2 regions of the Streptococcus sp. Marseille-Q5855 genome follow, and region 1 is predicted to be linked to the other one. Evidence: riboswitches for the same ligand, from Rfam matches in the RefSeq annotation. Region 1 holds a riboswitch; the other holds the start of a gene.

The links. A riboswitch is a leader RNA that binds a small molecule or an ion and turns the genes downstream of it on or off. The one in region 1 is predicted to bind thiamine pyrophosphate.
Region 2: it holds a riboswitch for thiamine pyrophosphate, as region 1 does, so the genes downstream of both, OC529_RS09065 (MTH1187 family thiamine-binding protein) here and OC529_RS06215 (ECF transporter S component) in region 1, are expected to answer to the same signal.

What each region holds. Positions count from the first base shown of each region.
Region 1 is NZ_CAMPPR010000004.1:195,986-204,329, reverse strand. It holds gene OC529_RS06230 (TenA family protein) at 189-857, shown strand; gene thiM (hydroxyethylthiazole kinase) at 987-1,769, shown strand; gene thiE (thiamine phosphate synthase) at 1,771-2,400, shown strand; TPP riboswitch at 2,610-2,698, shown strand; gene OC529_RS06215 (ECF transporter S component) at 2,854-3,414, shown strand; gene OC529_RS06210 (ATP-binding cassette domain-containing protein) at 3,415-4,800, shown strand; gene OC529_RS06205 (energy-coupling factor transporter transmembrane component T) at 4,802-5,452, shown strand; gene tenA (thiaminase II) at 5,463-6,155, shown strand; gene thiW (energy coupling factor transporter S component ThiW) at 6,160-6,684, shown strand; gene OC529_RS06190 (hydroxyethylthiazole kinase) at 6,684-7,487, shown strand; gene thiE (thiamine phosphate synthase) at 7,480-8,112, shown strand; gene OC529_RS06180 (hypothetical protein) at 8,123-8,245, shown strand; gene thiD (bifunctional hydroxymethylpyrimidine kinase/phosphomethylpyrimidine kinase) at 8,321-8,344, opposite strand, start outside.
Region 2 is NZ_CAMPPR010000006.1:538,591-563,546, reverse strand. It holds gene OC529_RS09140 (acyl-CoA dehydrogenase family protein) at 1-54, shown strand, start outside; gene OC529_RS09135 (3-hydroxybutyryl-CoA dehydrogenase) at 136-981, shown strand; gene OC529_RS09130 (acetyl-CoA C-acetyltransferase) at 999-2,177, shown strand; gene OC529_RS09125 (enoyl-CoA hydratase/isomerase family protein) at 2,782-3,561, shown strand; gene OC529_RS09120 (CoA transferase subunit A) at 3,578-4,300, shown strand; gene OC529_RS09115 (3-oxoacid CoA-transferase subunit B) at 4,302-4,955, shown strand; gene OC529_RS09110 (LysR substrate-binding domain-containing protein) at 5,253-6,161, shown strand; gene OC529_RS09105 (acyl-CoA dehydrogenase family protein) at 6,177-7,289, shown strand; gene OC529_RS09100 (MBL fold metallo-hydrolase) at 7,293-8,210, shown strand; gene OC529_RS09095 (DUF561 domain-containing protein) at 8,316-9,254, shown strand; gene OC529_RS09090 (DHH family phosphoesterase) at 9,458-11,431, shown strand; gene rplI (50S ribosomal protein L9) at 11,428-11,880, shown strand; gene dnaB (replicative DNA helicase) at 11,924-13,276, shown strand; gene OC529_RS09075 (Veg family protein) at 13,278-13,544, shown strand; gene cbpD (choline binding-anchored murein hydrolase CbpD) at 13,738-15,084, shown strand; TPP riboswitch at 15,167-15,269, shown strand; gene OC529_RS09065 (MTH1187 family thiamine-binding protein) at 15,338-15,628, shown strand; gene OC529_RS09060 (ABC transporter permease) at 15,591-16,349, shown strand; gene OC529_RS09055 (ABC transporter substrate-binding protein) at 16,388-17,395, shown strand; gene OC529_RS09050 (ABC transporter ATP-binding protein) at 17,395-18,123, shown strand; gene OC529_RS09045 (CtsR family transcriptional regulator) at 18,242-18,700, shown strand; gene OC529_RS09040 (ATP-dependent Clp protease ATP-binding subunit) at 18,702-21,134, shown strand; gene OC529_RS09035 (hypothetical protein) at 21,206-21,436, opposite strand; gene OC529_RS09030 (hypothetical protein) at 21,714-22,367, shown strand; gene OC529_RS09025 (cysteine hydrolase family protein) at 22,437-22,988, opposite strand; gene dusB (tRNA dihydrouridine synthase DusB) at 22,990-23,970, opposite strand; gene hslO (Hsp33 family molecular chaperone HslO) at 23,957-24,829, opposite strand.

The sequences.
Region 1 (8,344 bases):
ATCAAATCTTGTAAGTCAACTCTAATTCTTGATTGTAATTGGAGTTTTTTTGTTTATATAAAACTGGATAGGTTTGTTTAGGTAGCTCTCTGCAAATGCCCTAGATTTTCTTTAAAAGGGTCAAGTGAAACTAGGATTTTGCTTGGTATTTTATTGATTACTAAGGAGTAAAGAGAGGAAAAATAAATATGGAAACACAGGTTTATGCATTTGAGCCAGGTTTGACTGTTGGAGAATTATTAAAAAATAGTCAGAAGGATTGGCAGGCTGCAATCAATCATCGTTTTGTCAAGGAACTTTTTGCAGGGACAATTAAGAATAAGGTCTTAAAAGACTACCTAATTCAAGATTATCACTTCTTTGATGCCTTCTTATCCATGCTGGGTGCCTGCGTAGCCCACGCAGACCAGATTGAATCCAAGCTTCGTTTTGCCAAGCAACTAGGCTTTCTTGAAGCAGATGAAGACGGTTATTTCCAAAAGGCTTTCAAAGAGTTAAAAGTATCTGAGAATGACTATCTGGAAGTGAGCTTGCACCCTGTAACAAAAGCCTTTCAGGATCTGATGTATTCGGCAGTGGCTTCATCAGACTATGCTCATCTTTTGGTCATGCTGGTCATTGCAGAAGGTCTCTATTTAGACTGGGGTTCTAAAGATTTGGCTCTACCTGAAGCCTATATTCATTCGGAATGGATCAATCTCCACAGAGGTCCTTTCTTTGCAGAGTGGGTTCAATTTCTGGTTGACGAACTCAATCGTGTCGGGAAAGGTCGAGAAGATTTGACAGAACTTCAGCAACGCTGGAATCAAGCGGTCGCTTTAGAATTAGCCTTTTTTGATATTGGTTATGACGCCTAGAGAAAGTTTAGGATATTTACAAATTTGATGAGGTAAATCATTCAATGTAAATGAAAAAAATTTCTTAACAAAAGATAGAGATAAATCGAAATCAGTATATCGTATAAAGTGAAAAGGAAGGATTTCAATATGACAAGTTTAAAATTATTAAAAGAAAAAGCACCTTTGGTCATTTGCATAACCAATGATGTAGTAAAAAATTTCACAGCAAATGGATTAGTAGCACTGGGTGCCTCACCAGCTATGAGCGAGTACCCAGCAGACTTAGAAGATCTATTAAAATATGCTGGAGGATTATTGATTAACATTGGGACTTTAACGGATGATAATTGGAAATTATACCAAGCTGCTCTGAAAATTGCAGAGAAATATAATGTCCCAGCAGTTTTAGATCCTGTAGCCTGTGGAGCAGGAGAATATAGAAAAAAAGTAGCAGATGATTTAATCAACAATTACAAACTAGCTGCGATTAGGGGGAATGCTGGAGAGATTGCTTCTTTAGTAGGGATAAATGTGGCATCTAAAGGAGTAGATAGTGCTGGTGTGGATAATATTGATGAGATTGCTCTAGCAGCCAACGCTAAGTTTCATATTCCAATAGTAGTGACTGGAGAAGTTGATGCGATTGCTGTTAATGGAGAAGTGGTAACGATTCATAATGGTAGTGCCATGATGCCAAAAGTCATTGGGACAGGATGTTTATTAGGGGCAGTGGTAGCAAGCTTTATCGGACTAGAAAAAGGTCAAGAATTGAAATCATTAGAAACAGCAATGTTGGTTTACAATATCGCTGGAGAAATGGCAGAAAAACGTCCAAATGGACATCTTCCTGGAACATTTAAAGTTGAATTTATGAATGCCTTATACGAGATTTCAGATGAAGATGTAAAGGAATTCAAAAGAGTGAAGTAAAATGTTTCATAAAGAATTACTAAAACTATATTTTATTTGTGGAACGACTACTTGCCAAGGAAAAGATCTATATAGAGTCGTTGAGGAAGCCTTAAAAGGTGGTATAACCTTATTTCAATTTCGTGAAAAAGGTGAGGGAGCCCTGGAAGGTAAAGAAAAAGTTAAATTAGCAATTAAACTACAGGATCTTTGTAAAAAATACAATGTTCCGTTTATTGTTAATGATGATATTGATTTGGCGATGGAAATTGACGCTGATGGCGTACATGTAGGACAAGATGACCTTGGAGTTGATGAAATTAGAAAATTGATGCCAGATAAAATAATTGGTCTTTCTATAAAAAACGAGAAAGAATTTCAACAGTCAAAAGTTGAATATGTAGATTATGTTGGTGTTGGTCCTGTATTTGATACCCAGTCAAAAGATGATGCTGGTGGCGCTATAGGTTATGAAGGTCTTAAATTGATGAGAAAACTATTGCCACAAATGCCCTTAGTTGCAATTGGTGGGATACAGACGCAACATATTAAAGACATTATGAAGACCAATGTTGACGGTGTTTCAATCATTTCAGCAATATCGTATGCAAAAAATATAGAAAAAACTGTTCGAGAAATGAGTGAACAATAGGTATCTATCCTTGGATTCTAAGTAAGTGGAAGTTTTCCTTTTCTAAAAAGATATGTCCAGATTCAGTTTAAATAGCTAATCTATCAAACAAGACATTTGGTTTTTGCAAAAGAAAGATCTGCTGTCTTTGTGAGTGCAAGGCTGTATTTCCAGTTCAATTTCTTGAACTAGTATAAAATGTGTGTTATAATAATCATACAATTAAATAATAAAGACATTTGGGGTGCTTTAGGCTGAGATGATACCCATTGAACCTGATACAGTTAAGACTGGCGAAGGGAAATGTGAAAAGTTTTTTTCGTATGTCGAAAAGAACGGTCTAATCTTGTAAGCTAAACTCTAATTCCTATCTGTAATTAGAGTTTTTTCTTTTACGAAACTGGATGAGGGTGATACAAAGCATTTAGGTAGGTCTCCTTGAATGCCCCACTTTTCTTTAAAAAGGAGTTTTTTATGTTGAAAAAATGGCAGTTAAAAGATGTTATCTTACTTGCTTTCTTGTCTATCTTTTTTGGTGGCGTTTTTGTGGGATCTGGCTATCTGTTTGATATCCTCACTCTGATTTTAGCACCTATTGGTTTACAGGCCTTTGCCAATGAAATCCTCTTTGGTCTCTGGTGTATGGCTGCGCCCATTGCTGCCATCTTTGTTCCAAGAGTGGGAAGCGCCACGATTGGTGAAGTGCTAGCTGCGCTTGCTGAAGTCCTTTATGGTAGCCAATTCGGTCTAGGCGCTCTTTTGTCCGGCTTGGTTCAAGGTTTGGGGAGTGAACTTGGTTTTATCGTAACCAAGAATCGCTATGAAAGTTGGCTCTCTCTAACTGCTAATAGTATTGGGATTACGCTTGTTAGCTTTGTCTATGAGTACATTAAGTTAGGTTACTACGCCTTTTCACTTCCTTTTGTCCTTTCCTTGCTTGTAGTACGTTTTATTTCCGTCTTTTTCTTCTGTACCATCTTGGTTCGTGCCATTGTCAAACTTTATCATCAGTTTGCAGCTGGAGGAAAAGCATAGATGGGTCTGGAATTACGGGAGATTCAGTCCCCAATTTTTTCGGAACCGATTGATTTTACTTTTCATGTACAAGCATTTACCTTGTTAGTTGGGAGCAGTGGTTCAGGAAAATCGAGTCTCTTTCAAATGATTGCCCAAGTCAGTTCTCTTCCCTATAGCGGTCAAGTCCTGATAAATGGGAGCGAGGTCAGTCAGCTTTCTATCATCGAACGTATCCAGACGGTTGGGATTCTATTTCAAAATCCCAATCATCAATTTACCATGGAGAACTTGTTTGAGGAGCTGGTTTTTACCTTGGAAAATATTGGGCATCCCGTTCAGGAAATTGATTCAAAAATAGCAGAGGTAGTCCAGCAATGTCGCTGCAAGGACATCTTGCACCGTCCCATCCATCACTTATCAGGTGGAGAAAAGCAAAAGACGGCCTTGGCTGTTCTCTTTGCTATGAATCCTAGGGTCTATCTATTGGATGAACCTTTTGCTTCCATTGACCGCAAGAGTAGGATAGAGATATTGGAGATTCTAAAAGAGTTGGTCTCTAAGGGGAAGACAGTTATTTTGTGCGACCATGATTTAACGGACTATGAAGCCTATATAGACCATATGGTAGAGCTAAGAGACGGACAACTAAGGGAAGTGTTTCAAATCCCTTCCTCTGAGATGACACAGGTTACTTCAAAGGAAGTTGCTTCTAGCCCGGAACTATTCCATATGGATCGAACGACTTGTGAGCTTGGTAATCGCCCCCTCTTTTCGATTGTGAATTTTACATTTTACCAAGGAATTTCCTGTATTTTGGGTGATAATGGTGTTGGGAAATCAACTCTCTTTCGCTCCATTCTTCAATTTCAAAAGTATAAGGGGCGCATTACTTGGAAGGGGACAGTCCTGAAAAAGAAAAAGAGTTTGTACCGTGACCTGACGGGTGTTGTTCAGGAAGCTGAGAAACAGTTTATCCGAGTCAGTCTGCGAGAGGAACTTCAATTAGATGGACCTGATTCTGAAAGAAATCAGCGAATTTTCCAAGCTTTACAATATTTTGATCTGGAGCAGGCTCTTGATAAGAGTCCCTATCAATTAAGTGGTGGCCAGCAAAAGATTTTTCAGCTCTTGACCATCTTGATCAGCAAGGCTTCTGTGATTTTGCTAGATGAACCTTTTGCTGGTTTGGATGATAGAGCCTGCCATTATTTTTGTCAGTGGATTGTGGAGGAGAGCAATCAAGGAAGAAGTTTTCTGATCATTAGCCATCGTTTGGATCCCTTGATCTCTGTGGTTGATTATTGGATTGAGATGACTAGTCAGGGGCTCAGTCATGTGAAAGAAGTGACCATTACCAAACCTCTCCCATCTCTGAACAATGATACTCAAGGGGAGGTGAGATAGTATGGTCAAAGTAGCAACCCAGACACCGATTATCAGTCTCTTTTTGCTGATTTTATCCTTGGAAACATCTTTTATTCCTTCGATTGCTCTTAATCTTTCGGTAGTCGCATTTTGTATTCTCTTTATGCTCTATTACCGTCGATTTAAAGTATTGGCTTGGATGATTCTGCTTGCCATTTTGCCATCCTTTGCCAACTACTGGGCAGTTCATTTGCATGGTGATGTTTCCCAAGCAGTTATACTTGGTACCAGAGCTTTTGTGACCGTTTGTATCGGCCTTGTCTTTGTTTCCTCTATTTCCCTAAAAGAGCTTCTTTTATACTTGGCTCAAAAGGGGTTATCACGGTCATGGGCCTATGCCTTGATTGTGGTATTCAATTCCTTTCCCCTTATCCAGAAAGAAATCAAGTCCCTAAAGGAAGCTTGCTTATTACGCGGTCAAGAACTACATTTTTGGTCGCCCTTGATTTACAGTAAGGTTTTGATGACGGTCTTTAGATGGCGCCATCTTTACCTGAGAGCTCTATCGGCGCATGGATATGACGAACATGCACAGGTGAAGAATAGCTACCGGACTTTTTATATTCCTCAAAGGACAATATTCATCTACCTGCTGTTCTTTTTATTGCTTCAAACCAGTCTATTTTTATAAAGGAGTTATTATGGAATTTACAGATATTGCGATGGAATTATCTAAGGAAGCTTGGCAGGCTTCCTTTCATCATCCCTTTATTTTACAATTACAAGAGGGAAATTTAGAACCTGCCATTTTCCGATATTACCTGATTCAGGATGCCTACTATCTGAAGGCCTTCTCAGAAATCTATCACCTTTTGGCTGATAAGACTTCAAACCAAGAGATGAAAAGACTCTTGAAACAAAATGCTCAGAGTCTAGTGGAGGGTGAGTTATTTATCCGCCAACAATTTTTCAAGGAATTGGAAATCAGCGATCAGGAAATGGAGCAACATCCAATCGCTCCAACCTGTTATCATTACATTTCTCACATTTATCGGCAATTTGCAGAGCCAAACTTGGGCATTGCCTTTGCAAGTTTGCTACCTTGTCCTTGGTTATACCATGATATAGGCAAATCACTTAATCTTAAACCATCACCAAATCCTCTCTACCAACAATGGATTGAAACGTATACTACGGATGAGTTAGAGCAACAGATCAGAGAGGAAGAAGCTTTGGTCAATCAACTCTATCGAGAAAGTGACGAGACAGACAAGAAAAAAATGCTAGATGCCTTCCACATCAGTGTTCATATGGAAGCCAAGTTTTGGGAAATGGCCTACCAACACCAGACATGGAAGAGCGATTTACAGTCTTTAGAAAAAGGAGAAGAATAGAAGCATGAGAAAGCACCAATTACAAGTTCACAAATTAACCATTTTATCTATGATGATTGCCCTTGATGTAGTCCTTACGCCTATCTTTCGGATTGAGGGAATGGCACCGATGTCCAGTGTAGTCAATATTCTAGCGGGAATCATGATGGGACCTGTTTATGCTTTGGTTATGGCTACAGTGACAGCCTTTATCCGTATGACGACTCAAGGGATTCCGCCTTTAGCTCTCACAGGAGCGACTTTTGGAGCCCTTCTAGCAGGTCTCTTTTATAAGTATGGTCGAAAATTTTATTTTTCTGCCTTGGGAGAAATTTTGGGAACAGGTATTATTGGTTCTATTGTTTCCTATCCTGTTATGGTACTCTTTACAGGATCAGCTGCTAAGCTTAGCTGGTTTATCTACACTCCTCGATTTTTCGGAGCAACCTTGATTGGTACAGCGATTTCCTTTATTGCCTTTCGATTTTTAATCAAGCAGGAATTCTTTAAAAAAGTGCAGGGATATTTTTTTGATGAAAGGATAGACTGATGCAGGAATTGACAAATCCTTTTCCTATAGGCTCTAGTTCCCTCATTCACTGTATTACCAATGAGATTTCTTGTGAGATGCTAGCAAATGGGATTTTGGCTCTGGGATGCAAACCTGTCATGGCAGATGACCCCCGTGAGGTTCTTGATTTTACTAAGCAAAGCCAGGCATTCTTCATCAATTTGGGGCATTTGTCAGCTGAGAAGGAAAAAGCAATCCGTATGGCAGCTTCTTATGCAACTCAAGTTTCTCTCCCAATGGTAGTAGATGCGGTTGGCGTAACGGCTTCATCCATTCGTAAGAGCTTAGTTAAAGACCTTTTAGACTATAGACCCACGGTCCTTAAAGGAAACATGTCAGAAATTCGAAGTCTTGTTGGCTTAAAGCACCACGGCGTTGGTGTCGATGCGAGTGCTAAAGACCAAGAAACTGAGGATTTACTTCAAGTCTTGAAAGACTGGTGTCAGACCTATCCTGGTATGTCTTTCTTAGTTACTGGCCCCAAGGACCTCATCGTTTCGAAGAATCAGGTCGCTGTACTGGGAAATGGCTGTGCAGAATTAGACTGGATAACAGGGACAGGAGACTTGGTTGGAGCTTTAACAGCTGTTTTTCTCAGCCAAGAAAAGACTGCCTTTGAAGCTTCTTGCTTAGCAGTCTCTTATCTCAATATCGCTGCTGAGAGAATAGTTGTTCAAGGAATGGGATTGGAAGAATTTCGTTACCGAGTACTCAATCAGCTTTCGCTTCTAAGAAGAGATAAAAACTGGTTAGATGCCATCAAAGGAGATGTTTATGAATAGAGAAGCACTTAGACTATATCTGGTAACCAATCGCTATCAAGATTCCGTGGAAAGCTTTATTGAAAAGGTTGAGACGGCCTGCCGTTCAGGGGTTACCATAGTCCAATTACGAGAAAAAAATCTCACAACCAATCAATATTATCAACTGGCAAAACAAGTCAAGGAAATAACAGATGATTATCAGGTACCCTTGATCATCGATGATCGGTTGGATGTTTGTCTTGCGGTTGATGCTGCTGGTCTGCATATCGGAGACGATGAACTACCAGTTTCGGTTGCCCGACAAGTCTTGGGACCTGAAAAAATCCTCGGTGTAACTGCTAAAACAATAAAAAGAGCTCTGGAAGCAGAAACATCAGGTGCAGATTACTTGGGGACAGGAGCCATTTTCCCAACCACCACCAAGGAAAATGCGCCCATTACTCTGATATCGACCTTGAAAACAATTTGCCAAACGGTTGACATTCCAGTAGTTGCTATCGGAGGCTTGACTTCAGAGAACATTGACCAACTTATGGGCACGGGCATAGCTGGAGTAGCTGTAGTGCGTGATTTGATGCAGGCAGAAGATATAGAGGCAAAAACGCAAGTCTTTTTAACAAAGTTGCATGACATTATTTCCTAACTAATACTCAATGAAAATCAAAGAGCAAACTAGGAAGCTAGTCGCAGGTTGCTCAAAGCCCTGCCTTGAGGTTTTAGATAAGACTGACGAAGTCCGTTCAAAACAGTGTTTTGAGGTTGCAGATGGAAACTGACGTAGTTTGAAGAGATTTTCGAAGAGTATAAAAACTCTCTAATTCCCTTAAAGTGGGAACTAGAGAGTTTTTTTCTTAATCTTTAAAAGTTGTATGGTT
Region 2 (24,956 bases), on a different contig from region 1:
GTCAATGCTTTGATTGTAGGTCGTGAAATTACTGGATTGGGTGCATTTGTTTAATAGAACTAGGACGATTGAAGGGTTTGTTTTCAATCGTCCTTGCTTCATAACGTGATTTACTTAGAATAAAAAGGAGAAAAAATGATCTCAAATGTAATGATAATTGGCTCTGGTCAGATGGGAAGTGGTATTGCTCAAGTATTTGCTCAAGCTGGATTTACGGTTTATTTGAATGATATCAAAGAAGAATTTGTTCAACGAGGATTGAATAACATAACAAAACAGTTGGAACGTTCGGTTGAAAAAGGACGTCTATCTGCAGATGAGAAAGACAAAGTGGTTGCCAATTTAATTCCTTCTACTTCATATGAAGATGCGAAAAATGTACAATTGGTTATCGAGGCTGCGACTGAAAATCGTGATATTAAACTCAGTATATTTAAACAATTGGACGAAATCACAGATTCTAAAACAATTCTAGCATCAAATACTTCCTCTCTATCTATCACAGATATTGCAGCCGCAACTAAGAACCAAGAACGTGTGATTGGAATGCACTTTTTTAATCCTGCTCCAGTGATGAAATTAGTTGAAGTGATTAAAGCTTTGCAGACTTCGGATGAAGTAGTGGCAGAAATCCGTGAACTTACAAAGAAAATTGGAAAAACTCCTGTTGATGTTAAAGATTCTTATGGATTTGTAGTAAACCGTGTATTGATTCCTATGATCAATGAAGCTATTTATATCTTAGGAGAAGGAGTTGCTAGTGCTGAAGAAATAGATGAGGCAATGAAACTAGGTGCGAATCATCCTATTGGTCCCTTAGCTTTGGCCGATTTGATTGGATTGGATGTTTGCCTTGCAATTATGGGTGTTTTGAACCAAGGATTTGGTGATCAAAAATACCGTCCTGCTCCTCTTTTGAAGAAAATGGTAGAGGCTGGAAAATTGGGACGTAAGTCAAAAGAAGGGTTCTTTACTTACTAGAAAAAATGGAGGTAGTCATGAAAGATGTAGTTATTGTATCGGCGGTACGTACTCCTTTGGGTTCCTTTGGAGGAAGCTTGAAGAATATTTCAGCTGTCGAATTGGGCTCTTTGGTAATTAAGAGTGTTTTGGAAAAAGCGAATATTAAATCAGAGCAGGTAGATGAAGTGATCATGGGGAATGTCCTAGGCGCAGGTTTAGGTCAAAACGTGGCTCGCCAAATGAGTATTCATGCAGGACTCCCTGAATTTACACCAGCTTTTACTATCAATAAGGTTTGTGGTTCAGGTTTGAAGGCAGTACAATTGGCTGCTCAAGCTATTCAGTGTGGGGATGCTGATATTATCGTAGCTGGTGGGGCAGAAAATATGAGTCAAGCTCCATACGTATTGCCAAACTTCCGCTGGGGAGGACGCATGGGAGACTCTAACGTTGTTGATACCATGATTAAAGATGGGTTGTCTGATGCCTTCAACGAATATCATATGGGGATTACAGCTGAGAATGTGGCTGAAGAATATGGTATTAGCAGAGATGATCAAGATGCTCTTGCTTTAGAATCACAAAAAAGAGCAGTGGCAGCTATAGAATCTGGACGCTTTAAAGAAGAAATTGTTCCAGTGGTCATTCCGCAACGTAAAGGAGATCCGGTTGTCTTTGATACAGACGAATTTCCTAGAAAAGATGCCAGCTTGGAAAGCTTGTCTAAGTTACGTCCTGTTTTCAAAAAAGACGGTTCTGTTACGGCGGGGAATGCTTCTGGTATCAATGATGGAGCAGCAGCTGTCTTGGTCATGAGTGCTGACAAAGCTGAAGAATTAGGACTTCCAGTGATTGCTCGCATTCGTTCTTATGCAAGCGCAGGTTTGGATCCTAAGATTATGGGATGTGGACCGATTTATGCGACACGCAAGGCTCTTGAAAAAGGCAATTTGACAGTTGATGATCTTGACTTGATTGAGTCAAATGAAGCTTTTGCCGCCCAGGCTTGTGCGGTTGGTAAAACGCTTGGTTTCAATACAGATATTGTCAATGTTAACGGTGGTGCTATTGCTCTTGGTCATCCAATCGGGGCTTCAGGTTGTCGTATCCTAGTGACTCTTGTACATGAGATGATGAAGCGCGATGCCAAAACTGGATTAGCGACTCTATGTATTGGAGGCGGTATGGGCACAGCTCTTATCGTTGAACGCTAATGAACTATTTATGTCGTGTGTCTTTCTTTTAATATACCATTATTAAATAGAGTTTTATTTGGAAACTGATAATTCTTATACCTTATCACGCATGCTCTTCATGATGCTGCGTGATAAGGTATTTTTGATAGTGTAAGTTAGTAGCAGCCATGGAACATAGATTAAATTAAGATCTAAGTCTGCTGGATAAGAATTGTAGTAGAGCTGTTAGGAAAAGGCGTTTAAGAAGTAACTTCTATATTAAAGTGAAACAAGAATTTAACAATTTAATTTTTGAATTCAAATCAATTAGTTTAGAAACGATATTGCACTAGTCCAGATTCACTTCGCTATATATTTTCCTAGACTTAAGGTAGTTGATATTGTTGAAATGAACTATTTTTTAATGCTCATATATGTATTTATGTGATTGCTATCGTTCATTTGATGGGGATTATTTGAAGCAAAATTAAACTATAAGCTGTACTTATAGAATTATAAACTAAGATTAAGTAGACGAATTGATTTAAATGAGTTATCATAAAAATGTAAGCTCTTACATTTGGTATCGGTATTTGTTGACACTGTACTCTGTACTCAAAAAAAATTAAGTAGGAGCAGAATAATGAGTAAAACAGTTTTATTAGAGCAGAAGAATGGGATTGGTTACCTTACAATAAATCGTCCAGCAGCTTTGAATGCTTTAAGTTCAGAAGTTTTGACTGACTTAAATCATGTTTTAGACAAAATTGAAGCAAGTGATGATATTCGTGTTGTGATTGTGACTGGACAAGGTGAAAAAGCATTTGTTGCAGGAGCGGATATCAAAGAGATGGATCAAATGTCTCCTATCCAAGCACATGATTATATGACCTATGCTAATGATACGTTTACCCGTCTATCTGAACTAACGCAACCAACTATTGCAGTTCTAAACGGTTATGCTTTAGGAGGTGGTTTGGAATTAGCTCTATCAACAGATATTCGTATTGGTTACGAAAAGACCACTGTAGGATTTCCAGAGGTAGGCCTAGGTATTATTCCAGGATTTGCTGGAACACAAAGAATGTCTCGCTTAATTGGTACCAGCAAGACAAAAGAACTAATTTTTACTGCTAGAATGGTTAAAGGTCAAGAAGCCTATGAATTAGGCATCTTGAATAAATTGGTGGCAGCCGAGGAATTGTTGACAGCAGCTGAGGAATTGGCAGTCTCTATTATGAAAAACGCTCCTTTGGCAGTTGAAAAAGCCAAGCATATTATTCAAGTTGGATCAGAACTCCCACTGAAAAATGCGATTCGATTAGAAACAGAAGCTGAAGCTCTCCTCTTCTCAACAGAAGATAAGGTAGAAGGAATGCGCGCTTTTGTTGAGAAACGCAAAGCTGAGTTTCAGCGTAAATAGAAAGAGGAGATAGAAGATGCAAGTTGTAACATTATCGGATGCAATTTCCTTGATTCACTCAGGAGATAAAGTAGGAATTTCAGGTTTTCTTGGAGTAGGGGAACCACTTGAATTGATTGAAGAATTGGTTTCTCAAAACCAGCAAGATTTGACATTGGTATCAGTCGTAACATCTCAACCTGGTAAGGAAGTCGGTGTGGGGCGTCTTTGTGAAAATCACCAAGTTAAAAAATACATTGCAGCTCACGTAGGAACGTCTGCAGCAGCTCAACACGAGTATTTCAGTGGAAATATGGAAGTTGAATTTACTCCAATGGGAACTGTTGTTGAACGATTACATGCAGCTGGAGCTGGTCTAGGAGCAGTATTGACACCAACAGGTGTAGGTACTATTTTGGAAAAAGATCAGGAGAAGGTTACTCGCAATGGAAAAGAATATTTAATTTATGATCCATTGAAGATTGATGTAGCTTTGATTAAGGCTACGAAGGCAGACAAGTATGGGAACTTATACTTGGACGGTACGACAAAAAATATTTCACTTCAGCTAGCTTTGGCAGCTAATACAGTCATTGTAGAAACTAATGAGTTGTTAGAAGTGGGAGAAATTGATCCTAATGATATTTACATCCCAGGTATCCTTGTCGATTATGTTGTTCAGGGATTGTCTCCAGAAGAGCATCATAAAATGATGGGTGATTTGTGGACAGAGACTAAGAAACTTGCGGGGGTAAACTAAAATGAAGGCAAAAGAAATTATTGCAAGACGTGTGGCGCTTGAGTTTAAAGATGGGGATGTTGTGAATCTGGGCTTTGGTATTCCAAATGCATCTGCCGATTATATCCCTGAGGGAGTTAATGTCATTCTTCAAGCAGAAAATGGAGCTCTTCGTTTTGGGGAAACCCCTACCAAAGATGGATACAATGCAAACTTGGCAAATTCGGGAGGTGCCCCAATCACCTTGTTGCCAGGAGCCGCCTTGTTTGATTTGCAAACATCTTTTGCGATTATTCGTGGAGGTCATGTGGATGCTACAGTATTAGGTGCACTTGAAGTGAGCCAAGACGGTAGTATCGCAAACTGGATTATTCCAGGTAAGTTTGCCCCAGGTATGGGTGGTGCTATGGACTTACTGGTTGGAGCAAAACGTGTTATTGGTGCGATTCAACATACGACAGGGGATGGTCAATCAAAATTGTTGAAAGAGTGTACCCTTCCTTTATCAGCTAAAGGAGTATTGGATTTGATTATTACTGATTTAGCTGTTTTTGGAATCCAAGATGGTAAATTCTTATTGAAGGAATTAGCTCCTGGTGTGACTTTAGAGGAAGTCCTTGAAAAGACAGACGGAGATGTTATTGTTTCAGATGATTTGAAAATCATGCCTATTTGATAATGAGCAATCGTTAGGAAGCTATTTTTTTCATAGTGTGGTATGATATATATTGATAACTTTTGTAAGCGATTTATAAATGAGAGTGCAATAGTTATCTAACAGACTATACCTAATGAAAAGAGGTTGAAAGATTTCTAAATTATATGATTTGCTATAAGATTTAATTATTGGGTAGCTTGTATAAATAACGGAGATAGAACTGAGCTTGTGTTAGTTTAGAGTTTCCTGTTTGCGTATAAGTTTGGTGAAAAAGATAGTATCTATAGTAGCGAAGGAAAGAGAGGTGATTGGCCAGTGGATATTATTCAAATGAATTATTTTATCAATATTATAGAATGTGGATGTAATCTTTCCATTGCTGCGAAAAAAATCCACATCAGTCAGTCTGCCTTAAGTCAGTTTGTAACAAATTTTGAAGCGACTGAAGGGGTTCAGTTATTTCATAGAAAAAATGGGAGATTAGAAAGTCTCACTGGAGCTGGAAGAAAGATTTATCGGTTTGCTACTGAGATTGTGAATCGTCATGAAGAAATGCTTTCCATGATTCATAGTGAAGCGCAAAAACAAAAAGGGACAATAAACCTTGGAATTCCATCCTTGATTTTACGTGTGTATTTTGCTAGTTTGCTTCCACAATTTTTCAAAAATAACCCTCATATCCATATACAAGTGACAGAAGGAGGGGGAAAAGAAATTCGTCAAAAAATGACGGAAGGAGATTTGAGCCTAGCATTTTTGATTGAGCCTACCTTGTTGGATACAAAGAAGTTTGATCAGCATGTTATCCAACTGGATGAGTATGTTGCTTATATGGATAAAAATCATCCACTTTCAGATAAAGGATTGCTGGAATGGTCAGATATATCTGACTATGAGATAGCAACCTTTAATAAGTCCTTTACTACTTATGATTTGGTTACTGAAAAATTCGCTTCACAGGGAATTTCTCCTAAATTTGCTTATCTTTCCTCTACATGGGACTTTTTGGTTGAGTCAACTTACCAAACGGACTTAATCGCGATTTTACCTAAACCGATTAGCCATCTAGTAGATAGTAGTCGCTTTAAAGCAGTGACTTTTAAAGATCCGATTCCATTTAATATTTGGTTTTGTAGACCATATAAATCTTCCTATAGTGAGGTTGAATCATATGTTTACGAAGAGCTATTGAGGGATTATTACCAACCTGTTGCTGATAATTAAATTGAGGTGAAGATGATGATTGATAATAATGCCTTGGAGCATGAACTGGATGCAGAGTTACGGAATTTACTTTTACCCTATTTGAGGAACAGGGAGGATGAAAATCAATTTCCGAGAGAGTTACTCTCTAAATTTATTGATAAATATAATATTTTTTCCTCTTGTGTAGATAGTCAGCTTGATGGGGCGACTGTACCTTTTCTAACTCTTATTCGTCTGATTGCAAAGTATTTTCCAGCATTTTCTACAATTTTATTGACTCAAGCTTACTATGGAATCTACCCTTTTATGCGCTTTGGAACCATAGACCAGCAGTCTCATTATCTTGAATCATTAGTCAAAGGTGAGAGATTAGTAGGCTTGGGATTCTCTGAAGGAAAATCCATGGAAAGTTTGTCAGTAATTGAAACTACTGCTGCGAAAACAGCTACTGGTTGGCGTTTATCAGGTGAAAAATCAATTGTGTCTAATTGTCGATTTGCTGATATTTTATTGATCCTTGCGAAGATAGAAGCAGATGGGGGAAAAGATTCTTTTGGTTTTTTCATAGTCGATACAAGAGACCCAGGTGTTGTTATTGGTGATGACATTAGTAAACCAGGTCTAAAGGGGTTACCCATCAGTTCTGTTGCCTTTGACAATGTGCTTCTGACGCAAGACAGATTATTGGGTTTGAGCTTATCAGGTGCTGAACAATTGAATGATATTCTTCAAAAATTACAGCTTGGTCTTAGTGCAGTCTCCCTCGGAGTTGCTGAAGGTGCATTTGAAAAAGGATTGTCTTTTGTGAAAGTTAAACGTGGATTTGGCAAGCGTTTACTAGATGCAACTGTTTATCAGTATCAGTTTGCAGACTTGTATACAAAATTGTGTTCAGCAAAAGCGTATTTTAATTCGTATCAAGATAACATGGGAGATGCACTTTTGTTTGTATGTCAGATTAAACTTTATACAACAAAAGTTGCCTTGGAGATTTCTGAGGATATTATTCGGTTGATGAGCCCTCTGCATACTGTGGAAGATATTCCCATTGACCGGTATTTAAAAGATGCTAAAACGCTTGAAATGTATGGTAAATCAGGAGATTCGATTCGCAAGCGAATTGCCTGTCAGTGGCTAAAGGAGTAAAGAATGACAAATCTCACACTACAGGAATACCAGTTCCATGATATGAAGTTGACTTGGCTACGTGGTGCAGATAAATTAACTGATGCAGGAACACTTTTTGGCCCTGTTCCTAAAGTTGTATGGTCGCGCTATTATCCAACCAATGAGGATAATATGATGGCTGAGCTAACAGATCCAATTTTGATTCAATATAAGGAGAAAAATTACCTTATTGATACTAGTTTTGATACAGCTAAATTATCAGAAAAACAAAGACGAAATTTAGGTATTTTATCAGAGAGCAGGGTTGAGGAGAGTTTGGAACTCTTAGGATTGACTACTAGTCAGATTGATGTTGTTCTCATGACTCATATGCATCATGATCATTCAGGTGGTTTGACCTATAGGGATGTCTCTGGAGACTTGGTATCCAAGTATCCCAAAGCAAAAATCATTGTAAACGATGTCGAATGGTATGAAATGCGAAATCCTAATAATCGGACAAAAGGCACTTATCTTAGAGAAAACTGGGAACCAATTGAAAAGCAAGTAACAACTTTTTCAGAATACATTAATGTGATTCCAGAAATTCAAATGATTCGTACGAGTGGTCATAGTAATGGTCATAGTATTATTCTATTGAAACAAGGAAAGGATACGATGATTCATATGGGAGATTTGATGTTGACACATGTTCATCGGAATTCTCTGTGGGTTCCTGCAGTGGATGATTACCCTATGAAATCAATCTTGGCAAAAGAGAAGTGGCTCCGTCAAGCTTTTGAAAATGACTATAAATTTTTCTTTTATCATGATCAATTTTTAGCAGTCGCCCAGTTTGATAAAGAAGGTAAAGAATTTGTAGATTATGTGCCACGCTCTCGACCTCCAATAATTCCTTTTACAGATAGGCAAGATCGCAAACCAATTTTTTTAGGATAGTCGTATATAAGGAGACAAATGATTTCATTTTCTTGTTGACTTGGATCAGGTGGGATGACTACCCATACGCCAACAAGAAGCAACAGAAAATAAAGGAGTATTCACATGTCTATTACAAAACTTTTACAAATTAAATATCCAATTTTTCAAGGAGCTATGGCTCAAATTTCTCATTATCAATTAGCTGCAGCTGTATCAGAAGCTGGGGGATTGGGAATTATTGCCTCCGGTGGGATGACTGGAGAACAGTTACGTGAAGAAATTCGTGAGTTAAGAAAGTTGACAGATAAGCCTTTTGGTGTCAATATTATGTTGATGATGAAGAATATCAAAGATATTGTTACAGTTATTATCGAAGAAAAAGTACCTGTTGTTACAACTGGGGCGGGAACACCAAAACATGTCATGCCTTATTTGAAGGAAGCTGGAATTAAGGTTATTCCAGTTATTGCTAGTGTGAAACATGCTCAAAAAATGCAAGAACTCGGAGTTGATGCTGTTATTGCAGAAGGTTCAGAAGCAGGTGGTCACATCGGAGAAAGTAATACTATGGCTCTTATCCCGCAAATTGTAGATGCTGTTACGATTCCTGTTATCGCAGCAGGAGGAATTGCGGATGGTAGAGGGCTAGCTGCAGCCATTGCTTTAGGAGCAGCAGGTGTACAGATGGGAACTGTTTTTCTAGCTTCAGATGAGTGTCCGATTGCTACAGAGTACAAAGAAGCAGTTTTGGAGGCAAATGACACGGCAACTGCTGTTACTGGACGGATTGCTGGGGCACCAGTTCGTTGCATCCGAAATGCCATGACTGATCATTATATTGAATTAGAGCAAAAAGGAACTAACCGTGAGGAATTAGAGGAAATTACTATCGGATCTCTTTCTAAAGCGGTTTATGAAGGAGATACAGAAAATGGTTCAATGATGAGTGGTCAGATTGCGGGGTTAGTCAAAGAAATCAAACCTTGTAAGTTTATTATAGAGTCTATTGTAAGCCAAGCTCAAGAAAGATTGAAAGGTCTTCAGATAGAAGTTGGAGAATAGTCTCTTTTAGTTAAAGAAACTATCGTTAATGAAGAAAATAGAGGATGACTACTTCTTCCTCTATTTTTTATGTTCAAATCAAGAAGAAATAGAGACTGAATGTATAAACTCACAGCTAAACTGTTAATGCTAATAGCCATAAACTTCTTTAAAAGTCGCTTTTTGAGGGTTATTATGGTATAATGGGTGCCAAGAGGTTTGGAATGAAAAAATTTTATGTAAGTCCAATTTTTCCTATTCTAGTAGGATTGATTGCGTTTGGAGTCTTATCCACTTTCATTATTTTTGTTAATAATAATCTGTTGACGCTTTTAATTTTGTTTCTTTTTGTAGGAGGCTATGTTTTTTTATTTAAGAAACTGAGAGTGCATTATACAAGGAGTGATGTAGAACAGATACAGTATGTAAACCACCAAGCGGAAGAAAGTTTGACATCTCTATTGGAACAGATGCCTGTAGGTGTTATGAAATTGAATTTATCTTCTGGAGAGGTTGAGTGGTTTAATCCCTATGCTGAATTGATTTTGACCAAGGAAGATGGCGATTTTGATTTGGAAGCTGTTCAAACGATTATCAAGGCTTCAGTAGGAAATCCGTCTACTTATGCCAAGCTGGGTGAGAAGCGTTATGCTGTTCATATGGATGCTTCTTCCGGTGTTTTGTATTTTGTAGATGTATCCAGGGAGCAAGCCGTAACAGATGAATTGGTAACAAGTCGACCAGTGATTGGGATTGTCTCTGTGGATAATTATGATGATTTGGAGGATGCAACTTCTGAGTCAGATATTAGTCAAATCAATAGTTTTGTAGCTAATTTTATATCAGAGTTTTCAGAAAAATACATGATGTTTTCTCGTCGGGTAAGTATGGATCGATTTTATCTATTTACGGACTATACGGTGCTTGAGGGCTTGATGAATGATAAATTTTCTGTTATTGATGCTTTCAGAGAAGAGTCGAAACAGAGGCAGTTGCCCTTGACCTTAAGTATGGGATTTTCTTATGGCGATGGAAATCATGATGAAATAGGGAAAGTTGCTTTGCTTAACTTGAATTTGGCTGAAGTACGTGGTGGCGACCAGGTGGTTGTCAAGGAGAATGATGAAACGAAAAATCCAGTCTACTTTGGCGGTGGGTCGGCTGCGTCCATCAAGCGCACTCGTACCCGTACTCGATCAATGATGACAGCCATATCTGATAAGATTCGTAGTGTGGATCAAGTGTTTGTAGTTGGACATAGAAATTTAGATATGGATGCCTTGGGCTCTGCTGTAGGTATGCAGTTATTCGCCAGCAATGTGATTGAAAATAGCTATGCTCTTTATGATGAAGAACAAATGTCTCCAGATATTGAACGAGCTGTTTCATTCTTAGAAAAAGAAGGAGTTACGAAGTTGTTGTCTGTTAAGGATGCAATGGGGATGGTGACCAATCGTTCTTTGTTGATTCTTGTAGACCATTCAAAGACAGCCTTAACATTATCAAAAGAATTTTATGATTTGTTTACACAGACCATCGTTATTGACCACCACAGAAGGGATCAGGATTTTCCAGACAATGCAGTTATTACTTATATCGAAAGTGGTGCAAGCAGTGCCAGTGAGTTAGTAACAGAATTGATTCAGTTCCAGAATTCTAAGAAAAATCGTCTGAGTCGTATGCAGGCAAGTGTTTTAATGGCTGGTATGATGCTGGATACTAAAAATTTCACCTCACGAGTGACTAGTCGGACATTTGATGTTGCTAGCTATCTCAGAACGAGAGGAAGCGATAGTATTGCTATCCAAGAAATCGCTGCGACAGATTTTGAAGAATATCGTGAGGTCAATGAACTGATTTTACAGGGGCGTAAATTAGGTTCAGATGTATTGATAGCAGAGGCTACGGACTCGAAATGCTATGATACAGTTGTTATTAGTAAGGCAGCAGATGCCATGTTAGCTATGTCAGGTATTGAAGCGAGTTTTGTTCTTGCGAAGAATACACAAGGATTTATCTCTATCTCAGCTCGCAGTCGTAGTAAGCTGAATGTACAACGGATTATGGAAGAGCTGGGAGGTGGAGGCCACTTTAATTTGGCAGCAGCTCAAATTAAGGATTCAACCTTGTCAGAAGTAGGTGAAAAACTGACAGAGATTGTATTAAATGAAATAAAGGAAAAGGAGAAAGAAGAATGAAAGTAATCTTTTTAGCAGATGTCAAAGGAAAAGGTAAAAAAGGCGAAATTAAGGAAGTACCAACAGGGTATGCGCAAAACTTTCTTATCAAAAAGAATCTAGCCAAAGAAGCAACTGCTCAAGCTGTAGGTGAACTTCGTGGTAAACAAAAATCTGAAGAAAAAGCTCATGCTGAGATGATTGCAGAAGCAAAAGCAATTAAAGCCCAATTAGAAGCAGAGGAAACTATTGTAGAATTTGTTGAAAAAGTTGGTCCAGATGGTCGTACCTTTGGTTCGATTACCAATAAGAAGATTGCAGAAGAATTGCAAAAGCAATTTGGAATTAAGATTGATAAACGTCATATTCAAGTACAAGCTCCGATTCGAGCGGTTGGTTTGATTGATGTGCCAGTGAAAATCTATCAAGATATCACAAGTGTAATCAATCTTCGTGTGAAAGAAGGATAAGTTTACACCTTCTTGACAAGATTGTAAAAGGAAGGGAAGTCTGATGGCAGAAGTAGAAGAGTTACGAGTACAACCTCAAGATATCTTAGCTGAGCAATCTGTTTTGGGGGCTATCTTTATTGATGAGAGTAAACTTGTTTTTGTGCGAGAATATATTGAGTCTCGGGACTTTTTTAAGTATGCCCATCGTTTGATTTTCCAAGCTATGGTTGATTTATCCGATCGTGGCGATGCTATAGATGCAACAACGGTTCGTACTATCCTTGATAATCAAGGTGATTTGCAGAATATTGGTGGCCTGTCTTACCTAGTTGAGATTGTCAATTCTGTGCCAACTTCTGCTAATGCGGAGTATTATGCTAAAATCGTTGCAGAAAAAGCAATGCTACGGCGAGTAATCTCCAAGTTGACAGAGTCTGTCAATCAAGCTTACGAGGCTTCGCAACCAGCTGATGAAATCATTGCTCAGGCAGAAAAAGGGCTGATTGATGTCAGCGAAAATGCTAATCGAAGTGGATTTAAGAACATTCGAGATGTGTTGAATCTCAACTTTGGAAATCTGGAAGCTCGCTCGCAACAAACGACCGATATTACAGGTATTGCGACAGGCTATCGTGACTTAGATCATATGACGACTGGACTTCATGAGGAGGAGTTGATTATCCTAGCAGCCCGTCCAGCGGTTGGTAAGACAGCCTTTGCCTTGAATATTGCTCAGAACATTGGGACTAAGTTAGACAAAACGGTTGCTATTTTTTCACTGGAAATGGGTGCGGAAAGTCTAGTGGATCGTATGTTGGCGGCAGAAGGTTTGGTGGAATCGCATTCTATCCGTACGGGTCAATTGACTGATGAGGAGTGGCAAAAGTATACCATTGCTCAAGGTAATTTAGCCAACGCCAGTATCTATATCGATGATACGCCAGGGATTCGAATTACAGAGATTCGTTCTCGCTCTCGTAAACTGGCTCAAGAAACGGGCAATCTAGGTTTGATTTTGATAGATTACTTGCAGCTTATCACGGGAACTGGGCGAGAAAACCGCCAACAAGAAGTTTCAGAAATTTCACGTCAGTTGAAAATCCTAGCCAAGGAATTGAAGGTTCCAGTAATCGCTCTGAGTCAGTTGTCTCGTGGTGTAGAACAACGTCAGGATAAAAGACCAGTCTTGTCTGATATTCGTGAATCTGGGTCTATTGAGCAGGATGCTGATATCGTAGCCTTTCTCTATCGTGACGATTACTATGAGCGTGGTGGTGAAGAAGAGGACGGTATCCCAAATAATAAGGTGGAAGTTATTATCGAGAAAAACCGTAGTGGAGCTCGTGGAACAGTGGAATTGATTTTCCAAAAAGAATACAATAAATTTTCAAGTATCTCAAAAAGGGAGGCATAAAATGACAGATGCATTTACAGATGTAGCTAAGATGAAAAAAATCAAAGAGGAAATCAAGGCACATGAGGGTCATGTAATTGAAATGACTTTGGAAAATGGACGTAAGCGCCAAAAAAATAGATTGGGTAAGCTAATTGAAGTTTATCCATCCCTATTTATTGTGGAATTTGGGAACGTTGAAGGAGATAAACAAGCTAATGTTTATGTTGAATCCTTTACTTATTCAGATATTCTTACAGAAAAGAATTTGATTCATTATCTTGACTAAAGTGAGAAATTTTCTCACTTTTTCTTTTTTCTCCGAATAGTTTAAGTGAAGGCAATCTTCGATTTATACTCTTCGAAAATCAAATTCAAACCACGTCAGCTTCGCCTTGCCGTACTCAAGTACAGCCTGCGCCTAGCTTCCTAGTTTGCTCTTTGATTTTCATTGAGTACTATATTATTTTCAAGGAGGAAGAATGAAAATTTTACCGTTTATAGTAAGAGGGACAAGTTATTACTTGAAGATGTCAGTTAAAAAGCTTGTTCCTTTTTTAGTAGTAGGATTGATGTTAGCAGCGAGTGATAGTGTCTATGCCTATTCTGGAGGAAATGGATCGATTGCGCGAGGGGATGATTATCCTGTTTATTATAAAAATGGGAGCCAGGAGATTGATCAGTGGCGCATGTATTCTCGTCAGTGTACTTCTTTTGCAGCCTTTCGTTTGAGTAATGTCAATGGTTTTGAGATTCCAAGGGCTTATGGAAATGCGAATGAATGGGGGCATCGTGCTCGTCGTGAAGGCTATCGTGTAGATAATACACCGACGATTGGCTCCATTGCTTGGTCTACTGCAGGAACTTATGGGCATGTTGCCTGGGTGTCAAATGTAATGGGAGATCAGATTGAGATCGAGGAATATAACTATGGTTATACAGAAGCCTATAATAAACGAAGTATAAAAGCAAATACGATGACAGGATTTATTCATTTTAAAGATTTGGCTGGTGGCAGTGTTGGGAATAGTCAAACCTCAGTTTCAACAGGAGGAACACATTATTTCAAGTCTAAGTCTGCTATCAAAAATCAGCCACTAGCTAGCGCAACTGCGATTGATTACTATTATCCTGGGGAGAATGTTCATTATGATCAAATTCTCGAAAAAGACGGCTACAAGTGGTTGAGTTATACAGCTTATAACGGAAGCTATCGTTATGTTCAATTGGAGGCTGTGAATAAAAATCCTCTAGGTAATTCTAGTCTTTCTTCAACAGGAGGAACACATTATTTCAAGTCTAAGTCTGCTATCAAAACTGAACCCCTAGCTAGCGCAACTGCGATTGATTACTATTATCCTGGGGAGAAGGTTCATTATGATCAAATTCTCGAAAAAGACGGCTACAAGTGGTTGAGTTATACGGCTTATAACGGAAGTCGTCGCTATATCCAGCTAGAGGGAGTAACCTCTTCACAGAATTATCAGAATCAATCAGGAAATAGCTCTAATTATAGCTCAAATAATGGATTGACTGTTGGTTGGAAGAAAATAAATGGTAGTTGGTATCATTTCAAATCAAATGGGTCTAAATCAACGGCATGGTTGAAAGATGGTTCTAGCTGGTATTATTTGAAATCATCTGGTGAAATGCAGACAGGATGGTTAAAGGAAAATGGCTCGTGGTATTATCTGGATAGTTCAGGGGCAATGAAAACAGGCTGGTATCAAGTTTCTGGTAAGTGGTATTATTCTTACTCTTCGGGTGCCTTAGCTGTCAATACGACGGTGGATGGCTACAGAGTAAACAGTGATGGAGAACGAGTATAGAAAATTGGAGTAGGAAATTTTTCCTGCTCTTTTCTGTAAGCAGTTTCCTTGACATTTTTCTTATTTTGCGCTATCATATATCTATATAATATATGGGAGTCTGTGTACAGTCTGAGAGGAAGTGTTAAACTTCGACCGCACCTGATCTGGGTAATGCCAGCGTAGGGAACGATACTTAGTCTATTCTGCACCTTTTCCATATATGGTAAAGGTTTTTCTTTTTGTCAAAGGAAAATGAGAAGAGGAGGTTTTTATGAAAGCAAGCATTGCCTTGCAAGTTTTACCCCTAGCACAGGGGATTGATCGGATTGCTGTTATCGATCAGGTCATTGCTTATCTGCAAGCTCAAGAAGTGACCATGGTGGTGACACCATTTGAAACGGTCTTGGAAGGGGAGTTTGATGAGCTTATGCGTATTCTCAAAGAAGCGCTGGAAGTGGCAGGGCAGGAGGCAGATAATGTCTTTGCCAATGTCAAAATAAATGTAGGAGAGATTTTAAGTATTGATGAGAAACTTGAAAAGTATACTGAGACGACACATTAGTCTATTGGGCTTTCTGGGAGTCTTGTCAATCTGGCAGTTAGCAGGTTTTCTTAAACTTCTCCCCAAGTTTATCCTGCCGACACCTCTTGAAATTCTCCAGTCCTTTGTTCGTGCCAGAGAATTTCTCTGGCACCATAGCTGGGCCACCTTGAGAGTGGCTTTATTGGGACTGATTTTGGGAGTCTTGATTGCCTGTCTCATGGCTATACTTATGGATAGTTTGACTTGGCTCAATGACCTGATTTACCCTATGATGGTGGTCGTTCAGACCATTCCAACCATTGCTATAGCTCCTATCTTGGTCTTGTGGCTCGGTTATGGGATTTTGCCCAAGATTGTCTTGATTATCTTGACGACAACCTTTCCAATTATCGTCAGCATTTTGGACGGTTTTAGGCATTGTGACAAGGATATGCTGACCTTGTTTAGTCTGATGCGGGCCAAGTCTTGGCAAATCCTGTGGCATTTTAAAATTCCAGTCAGCCTGCCTTACTTTTATGCTGGTCTGAGGGTCAGTGTCTCCTACGCCTTTATCACAACAGTAGTATCTGAGTGGTTGGGAGGCTTTGAAGGACTAGGTGTCTACATGATTCAGTCCAAGAAACTGTTTCAGTATGATACCATGTTTGCTATTATTATTCTGGTATCGATTATCAGTCTTCTGGGTATGAAGTTGGTCGATATTAGTGAAAAATATGTTATTAAATGGAAACGTTCGTAGAATAAGAATGTTTCTGAAAAAGAAAAGAGGAAATTGAAATGAAGAAAACATGGAAAGTGTTTTTAACTGTTTTAACAGCTCTTGTAGCTGTTGTGCTTGTAGCTTGTGGTCAAGGAACTGCTTCTAAGGACAATAAAGAAGCAGAACTCAAGAAGATCGACTTTATCCTAGACTGGACACCAAATACCAACCACACAGGGCTTTATGTGGCCAAGGAAAAAGGTTATTTCAAGGAAGCTGGAGTGGATGTTGATTTGAAATTGCCACCAGAAGAAAGTTCTTCTGACTTAGTCATTAACGGTAAGGCACCATTTGCAGTGTATTTCCAAGACTATATGGCTAAAAAATTGGAAAAAGGAGCAGGAATTACTGCCGTTGCAGCTATTGTTGAGCACAATACATCAGGAATCATCTCTCGTAAGTCTGACAATATCAATAGTCCTAAAGACTTGGTTGGGAAGAAATACGGAACTTGGAATGACCCAACTGAACTTGCTATGTTGAAAACATTGGTAGAGTCACAAGGTGGGGACTTTGATAAAGTCGAAAAAGTACCAAACAACGATTCAAACTCTATCACACCGATTGCCAATGGAGTATTTGACACTGCTTGGATCTACTATGGATGGGATGGTATCCTTGCTAAATCTCAAGGTGTAGATGCTAATTTCATGTACTTGAAAGACTACGTTAAAGAATTTGACTACTACTCACCAGTCATCATCGCCAACAACGACTATTTGAAAGACAACAAGGAAGAAGCTCGCAAAGTTATCCAAGCTATCAAAAAAGGCTACCAATACGCTATGGAACATCCAGAAGAAGCTGCGGATATCCTCATTAAGAATGCACCTGAACTCAAGGAAAAACGTGACTTTGTCATCGAATCTCAAAAATACTTGTCAAAAGAATACGCAAGCGACAAGGAAAAATGGGGTCAATTTGATGCAGCTCGCTGGAATGCCTTCTACAAATGGGATAAAGAAAATGGTATCCTTAAAGAAGACTTGACAGATAAAGGCTTCACTAACGAATTTGTGAAATAATGACAGAAATTAGACTAGAACACGTCAGTTATGCCTATGGTCAGGAGAGGATTTTAGAGGACATCAATCTGAAAGTGACTTCAGGTGAAGTGGTTTCCATCCTAGGTCCAAGTGGTGTAGGAAAGACCACCCTCTTTAATCTGATCGCAGGGATTTTAGAAGTTCAGTCAGGGAGAATTGTCCTTGATGGTGAAGAAAATCCCAAGGGGCGCGTGAGTTATATGTTGCAAAAGGACTTGCTCTTGGAGCACAAGACGGTGCTTGGTAATATCATTCTGCCCCTCTTGATTCAAAAGGTGGATAAGGCGGAAGCTATTGCTCGCGCGGATGAAATTCTTGCGACCTTTCAGTTGACAGCTGTAAGAGATAAATACCCTCATGAACTCAGTGGTGGGATGCGCCAGCGTGTAGCCTTACTTCGTACCTATCTTTTCGGGCACAAGCTCTTTCTCTTAGATGAAGCCTTTAGTGCCTTGGATGAGATGACCAAGATGGAACTCCACGCTTGGTACCTTGAGATTCATAAGCAGTTGCAGCTAACAACCTTGATCATCACGCATAGTATCGAGGAGGCCCTCAGTCTCAGCGACCGCATCTATGTCTTGAAAAATCGCCCTGGGCAGATTGTTTCAGAAATTAAACTAGATTGGTCTGAAGATGAGGACAAGGAAGTCCAAAAGATTGCCTACAAACGTCAAATCTTGGCAGAATTAGGCTTAGATAAGTAGAAAAATAGGGAGTTGGTGAAGATTATCCTTTACCAGCGCCCTTTTTCTTTTAAAAATGAGAAAATTTCGGTATAATAGTCAAAGATAGTCAAGGTTCAAAGAGAGAGGTGGGTTTGTAATGAGATTTAAAAATACATCGGATCATATTGAGGCCTACATCAAGGCGATTTTAGATCAATCTGGAATTGTGGAGTTGCAACGGAGTCAGTTGGCGGATACCTTTCAGGTTGTTCCTAGTCAGATTAACTATGTGATCAAGACACGCTTTACGGAAAGTAGAGGCTACTTGGTTGAAAGTAAGCGTGGTGGCGGAGGCTACATTCGTATAGGACGGATTGAGTTTTCTAGTCATCATGAAATGCTCCGAGAGTTGCTTTATTCGATTGGCGAGCGAGTTAGTCAAGAAATTTATGAGGATATTCTACAGCTTTTGGTTGAGCAGGAATTGATGACCAAGCAGGAGATGAATTTGCTGGTAGCGGTAGCTTTGGATCGAGTTCTAGGAGAAGAAGCTCCAGTTGTTCGTGCAAACATGCTACGACAGGTCATACAAGAGGTAGATAGAAAAGGGAAGTAAGATGAACTATTCAAAAGCATTGAATGAATGTATCGAAAGTGCCTACATGGTTGCTAGCCATTTTGGAGCTCGTTATCTAGAGTCTTGGCACTTGTTGATTGCCATGTCCAATCACAGTTATAGTGTGGCAGGGGCGACTTTAAATGATTATCCATATGAGATGGACCGTTTGGAAGAGGTGGCTTTGGAACTGACTGAAACGGACTATAGCCAGGATGAAACCTTTACGGAATTGCCGTTCTCTCGTCGTTTGCAGGTTCTTTTTGACGAAGCAGAGTATGTAGCGTCAGTGGTCCATGCTAAGGTGCTAGGGACAGAGCACGTCCTCTATGCGATTTTGCATGATGGCAATGCCTTGGCGACTCGTATCTTGGAGAGGGCTGGTTTTTCTTATGAAGACAAGAAAGATCAGGTCAAGATTGCTGCTCTTCGTCGAAATTTAGAAGAACGGGCAGGCTGGACTCGTGAAGACCTCAAGGCTTTACGCCAACGCCATCGTGCTGTGGCTGACAAACAAAATTCTATGGCTAATATGATGGGAATGCCCCAGACTCCGAGTGGTGGACTTGAGGACTATACGCATGATTTGACGGACCAGGCTCGCTCTGGCAGATTAGAGCCAGTCATCGGTCGTGACAAGGAAATATCCCGTATGATTCAAATCTTGAGCCGGAAAACCAAGAATAATCCTGTCTTGGTTGGGGATGCTGGTGTCGGGAAAACAGCTCTGGCGCTTGGTCTTGCCCAGCGTATTGCTAGTGGTGATGTACCTGCGGAAATGGCTAAGATGCGCGTGTTAGAGCTTGACTTGATGAATGTCGTTGCAGGGACACGCTTCCGTGGTGACTTTGAAGAACGCATGAACAATATCATTAAGGATATTGAAGAAGATGGCCAAGTCATCCTCTTTATCGATGAACTTCACACTATCATGGGTTCTGGGAGTGGAATTGACTCAACTCTGGATGCGGCCAATATCTTGAAGCCAGCCTTGGCGCGTGGAACTTTGAGAACGGTTGGTGCCACCACTCAGGAAGAATACCAAAAACATATCGAAAAAGATGCAGCCCTTTCTCGTCGTTTCGCCAAAGTGACGATTGAAGAGCCAAGTGTGGCAGACAGCATGACCATTTTGCAAGGCTTGAAGGCGACTTATGAGAAACATCACCGTGTGCAAATCACAGATGAGGCGGTTGAAACAGCCGTCAAGATGGCTCATCGTTACTTGACTAGCCGTCACTTGCCAGACTCTGCTATCGACCTCTTGGATGAGGCAGCAGCAACAGTGCAAAATAAATCAAAGCATGTAAAAGCAGACGATTCTGACTTGAGTCCAGCTGACAAGGCCTTGATGGATGGCAAGTGGAAACAGGCAGCTCAGCTAATCGCAAAAGAAGAGGAAGTGCCTGTCTATAAAGACTTGGTGACAGAGTCTGATATTTTGACCACCTTGAGTCGCTTGTCAGGTATTCCAGTCCAAAAACTGACTCAAACTGATGCCAAGAAATACTTGAATTTGGAAGCTGAATTGCACAAACGTGTTATCGGTCAAGATCAAGCAGTTTCAAGCATTAGCCGTGCCATTCGCCGCAATCAGTCAGGGATTCGCAGTCACAAGCGTCCGATTGGCTCCTTTATGTTCTTAGGGCCTACAGGTGTCGGGAAGACTGAATTAGCCAAGGCTCTGGCAGAAGTCCTCTTTGACGACGAATCAGCTCTTATCCGCTTTGATATGAGTGAGTATATGGAAAAATTCGCAGCCAGTCGTCTCAACGGAGCTCCTCCAGGATATGTGGGGTATGAAGAAGGTGGGGAGTTGACCGAGAAGGTTCGCAACAAACCATACTCTGTTCTCCTCTTTGATGAGGTAGAAAAAGCCCACCCAGACATCTTTAATGTTCTCTTACAGGTTTTGGATGATGGTGTCTTGACAGATAGCAAGGGGCGCAAGGTTGACTTTTCAAATACCATTATCATCATGACGTCAAACCTTGGTGCGACAGCCCTTCGGGATGACAAGACCGTCGGTTTTGGAGCTAAGGATATTCGTTTTGATCAGGAAAATATGGAAAAACGCATGTTCGAAGAGCTGAAAAAAGCTTATAGACCTGAGTTTATCAACCGTATTGATGAAAAGGTGGTCTTCCATAGCCTGTCTAGTGACCATATGCAGGAAGTGGTGAAGATTATGGTCAAACCTTTAGAGGCAAGTTTAGCTGAAAAAGGCATTGACTTGAAATTACAAGCTTCCGCACTGAAATTGTTGGCCAATCAAGGATATGACCCAGAGATGGGAGCTCGTCCACTTCGCAGAACCCTACAAACAGAAGTGGAGGACAAGTTGGCAGAACTTCTTCTTAAGGGAGAATTAGAGGCAGGCAGCACACTTAAGATTGGTGTCAAAGCTGGCCAGTTAAAATTTGATATTGCATAAAAACGAGGTCGGGACAAAGTTCCCGACCTCTTTATGTACCATAATGAGATGGTTTTGTGTTACGACTGCTTTTAGGGATGCCTATCTTTCTTAGGATTATTCAATATGTGAGTAAAGAAGTCTTTGTATCGATACTTGAGATATTTTTCGTGTAGGAATAGCAAAGCTATATAAACAATCATAAAGAGTGTAGTCAGATGGAAGACATCAAATGCAGTTCGCGAATAGTAAGTTGCTGATTGATAAGAGCCAATAGCTCCCAAAATCAACCAAGGAAGATACTTGTAATACTTATTTAGCATAAGAGTGCATCTCCTATATTCTATTTCAATGTTATTATATTCCTTTGTCCAACGCAATGCAAGCGATTACAAAAAATAAATTCAAATTTTTAATAGAAAAATCTCCTGTTTTTCTGTTTTATTACGAATAGAAGAGTAGGAGGAGTAAATGTATCTAAAGTATTTAAGATTTTTAAAATAGTTTAGATAAATTGTTGACATATTTAAATCCCAATGTTACAATTACATTACAAAAAGATTTCTTTATATTACTAAAATATTACAAAGGAGTAGAAAAATGAAAAAGAAAACTTATATCAAATTGATGGCAGCAACTGTATTGGCTTCTACCTTGCTACTGGGAGCTTGTGGAAATAAAAAGGAAACAACTCAAGCAAGCAGTTCTGCTAAGACAAGCCAATCATCAAGTTCTAAAGCAGCTTCTGCTAGCAAAGAAAGCAAGACTCAGAAATCCTTAAGTTCAGCTTCATCTGAAAAGGCTAAGGCGTCTACCGACCAGTCTGCAGCAACTACAACACCATCACAAACAACACCTGCACCAGAGCAAAGACATGGTCAAGAGGTGTCTAATCAACAAACACCTGCTCAGGCTCCTCAAGCCCAGTCTAACCAATCAACAACTGACCGTAAACTTCAAGACAAGCAAGTAGAGCAAAATAAACGCTACAAGGGTGTTCTAACAATGGTGGATGGTGATTTTTCAGCAGCAGCGGGCAACTGGAAGGGAGCCAATGGCGAAACCATCACAGTTTCATCAGGAGGTCAATTCACAGTAGAATCTGCTGATGGAAAGAAAGAAAACTACTCTATCAGAGGCTACTCTTATACTCTTGATGATGGCAAGTATAATGCCAAAATTGGTGGAGGAAAAGTCATCCAAATTACAACAGGAGCGGATGGTAAGGTTTCCAGTGTTGCTTTGAGTCAATAATAACCCTCAGTATTTGAATTTTTACAATCAAAGAAAATCCGTCAGCTCAATAAGAGTTGACGGATTATTTTATACTTGTACTTGGGTTAAAAATTCTTCTGTAGTAAGAATTTGAGCAAACTCATTTTGTAGAGAAAGGAGATTAATCTCATGGATAGTCTCAGGAGAGATGGCCTGACCGTTTTTGTTAGATAGGGTAAAACTGGCAGTAGCATCTGCTAGTAAAGTGACTTCAAAACCAAGATTTGCTGCCATTCGTGTCGTAGTAGATACACAATGAGGCAGGGTCAAACCAACAACGACTAAATGACAAATCTGATTTTTTCGTAAATATGTTTCAAGATTTGTTCCAATAAAGGCGCTATTAACCGTTTTTTGAAAGACAGGTTCGGCAGTAACTGGCTCAAATCCACTTTTAAACACCTGATTTTGTTTGTTATGAAATTTCGACTGGGGATTGTCAGATATGTGTTGAACATGTAAGACTGGAAGAGCGTGCTTACGAAAGTATGCCAGTACCCTCAGTGCTTGTTGTTCAGCTTGAGGGTTGTTCCGTTCTCCCCAGATAGGGTTATCAAATGCTTTTTGCATATCGATAATCAGTAGAGCAGTATGAACCATTTTAAGCCTTATCTAATTGCAAGAGAGCCTCAATCTCTGCCAGAGTGCTAGCTTGTGAAATGGCTCCACGGAGTTTGGCTGCACCAGATGTCCCACGGAGGTAGTGAGGAGCGAGGCCACGGAATTCACGAACTGCGACGTTTTCTCCTTTGAGGTTAATCAAGCGTTTCAAATGTTCATAGGCGATTTTCATCTTATCTTCAAAGGTCAAATCAGGTAGGATTTCTCCTGTTTCAAAGTAATGGTTGATTTGGTTGAAGAGGTAAGGATTTCCCATGGCAGCGCGGCCAATCATGACTGCGTCAGCACCGACTTCTTCGATACGTTGTTTGGCTTCTTGGACTGTACGGATGTCACCGTTGGCGATGAAGGGAATCTTGGTCAGAGCTTGAGCTACGTCGTGCAAGGTCTCAAGGTCTGCGTGGCCTGTGTACATTTGTTCACGGGTACGGCCATGCATGGCGAGGGCAGAAACACCTGCTGATTCAGCAGCGAGGGCATTTTCTACTGCAAGAGATGGGTCGGCCCAGCCGGTACGCATTTTGACAGTAAGGGGAATATCAAGGACAGATTGGACCTTGTTGATAATAGAGTAGATCTTGTCTGGATCCTTGAGCCACATAGCGCCAGCTTCGTTCTTCACGATTTTATTAACTGGGCAGCCCATGTTGATATCGACGATATCGGTCTTAGTGTTTTCTTGGATGAATTCTGCTGCGCGTGCGAGGCTGTCTTCATCACTACCAAATAGTTGGATAGAAACAGGGTTTTCGCCTTCATCGATATGAAGCATGTGCAGTGTTTTTTCGTTGTTGTATTGGATTCCCTTGTCAGAGACCATTTCCATGACAACGAGTCCAGCTCCGAGCTCTTTTGCGATAGTCCGAAAGGCTGAGTTGGTCACGCCAGCCATGGGTGCTAAAACGGTTCGATTGGGAATCTCAACATTGCCAATCATAAAAGGTGTATTAAGATTTGTCACGAATGAGTTCCTCCAGGTCGTTTTCATCAAAGTTGTAAGTAGTTTGGCAGAATTGACAAGTGATTTCTGCTCCGTGGTCTTCCTCTTTCATTTCCTGTAAGTCTGAGCTTGGAAGGCTGGCAAGAGCATTCATAAAGCGCTCATGGCTACAGTCACATTGGAAACGGATCTCTTCTTCAGAAAGACGCTTGTAGGCCTCGTCACCGTAGATAGCTTTGAGGAGGGCTTCGATATGGTCTTCACTTTCGAGAAGGGTTGAGATAGCTGGCATTTCTTGGATGCGTTTTTCAAAGCGAGCAATCTCTTCTTCCTTGGCTCCCGGCAAGACTTGAACTAGGAAACCACCAGCAACCTTAACCTTGTCTTCTTCGTCCAAAAGGACATTGAGGCCGACTGCAGAAGGGGTTTGTTGGCTTTCTGTTAGGTAGAAAGCAAGGTCTTCCCCAATCTCTCCAGAGATGAGTGGGGTCAAGGAAGTATAAGGATTTCCAATGCCGTAGTCTGTGATAACGAGAAATTGACCATTTCCAACGAAAGGTCCGACTAGAACTTCACCAGTTGCGGTCTTTTTGATGTCAACGCCAGGATTTTGAACATAGCCTTTGACGTTCCCCTTGGTATCTGCGACCGTGATAATGGCCCCTAGAGAGCTAGAACCCAGCACCTTAACTGTTAGTTTAGTATTTCCTTTTTCATTGGCTGCGAGAATCTGGCTAGCTATAAGAGTTCGACCAAGCGCTACAGTTGAGCTAGCTTGGGTTTTGTGTTTTTCTTGAGCAGTGCGGACGGTTTCCGTGCTATCAAGGACAAAAGCACGAAAGGCTCCGCTTTCTGATATAGTTTTAATAATTTTATCCATAGCTACTATTTTAGCATAAAAATGCCCAAAGGGGGAGCCGTGTGTTTGCTGATTTTCAGGATAATGGACCAGAAAATCAGCAGGTAAATAAAAAGAGAAACAGATTATTTCAGCATTTGTAAGATTT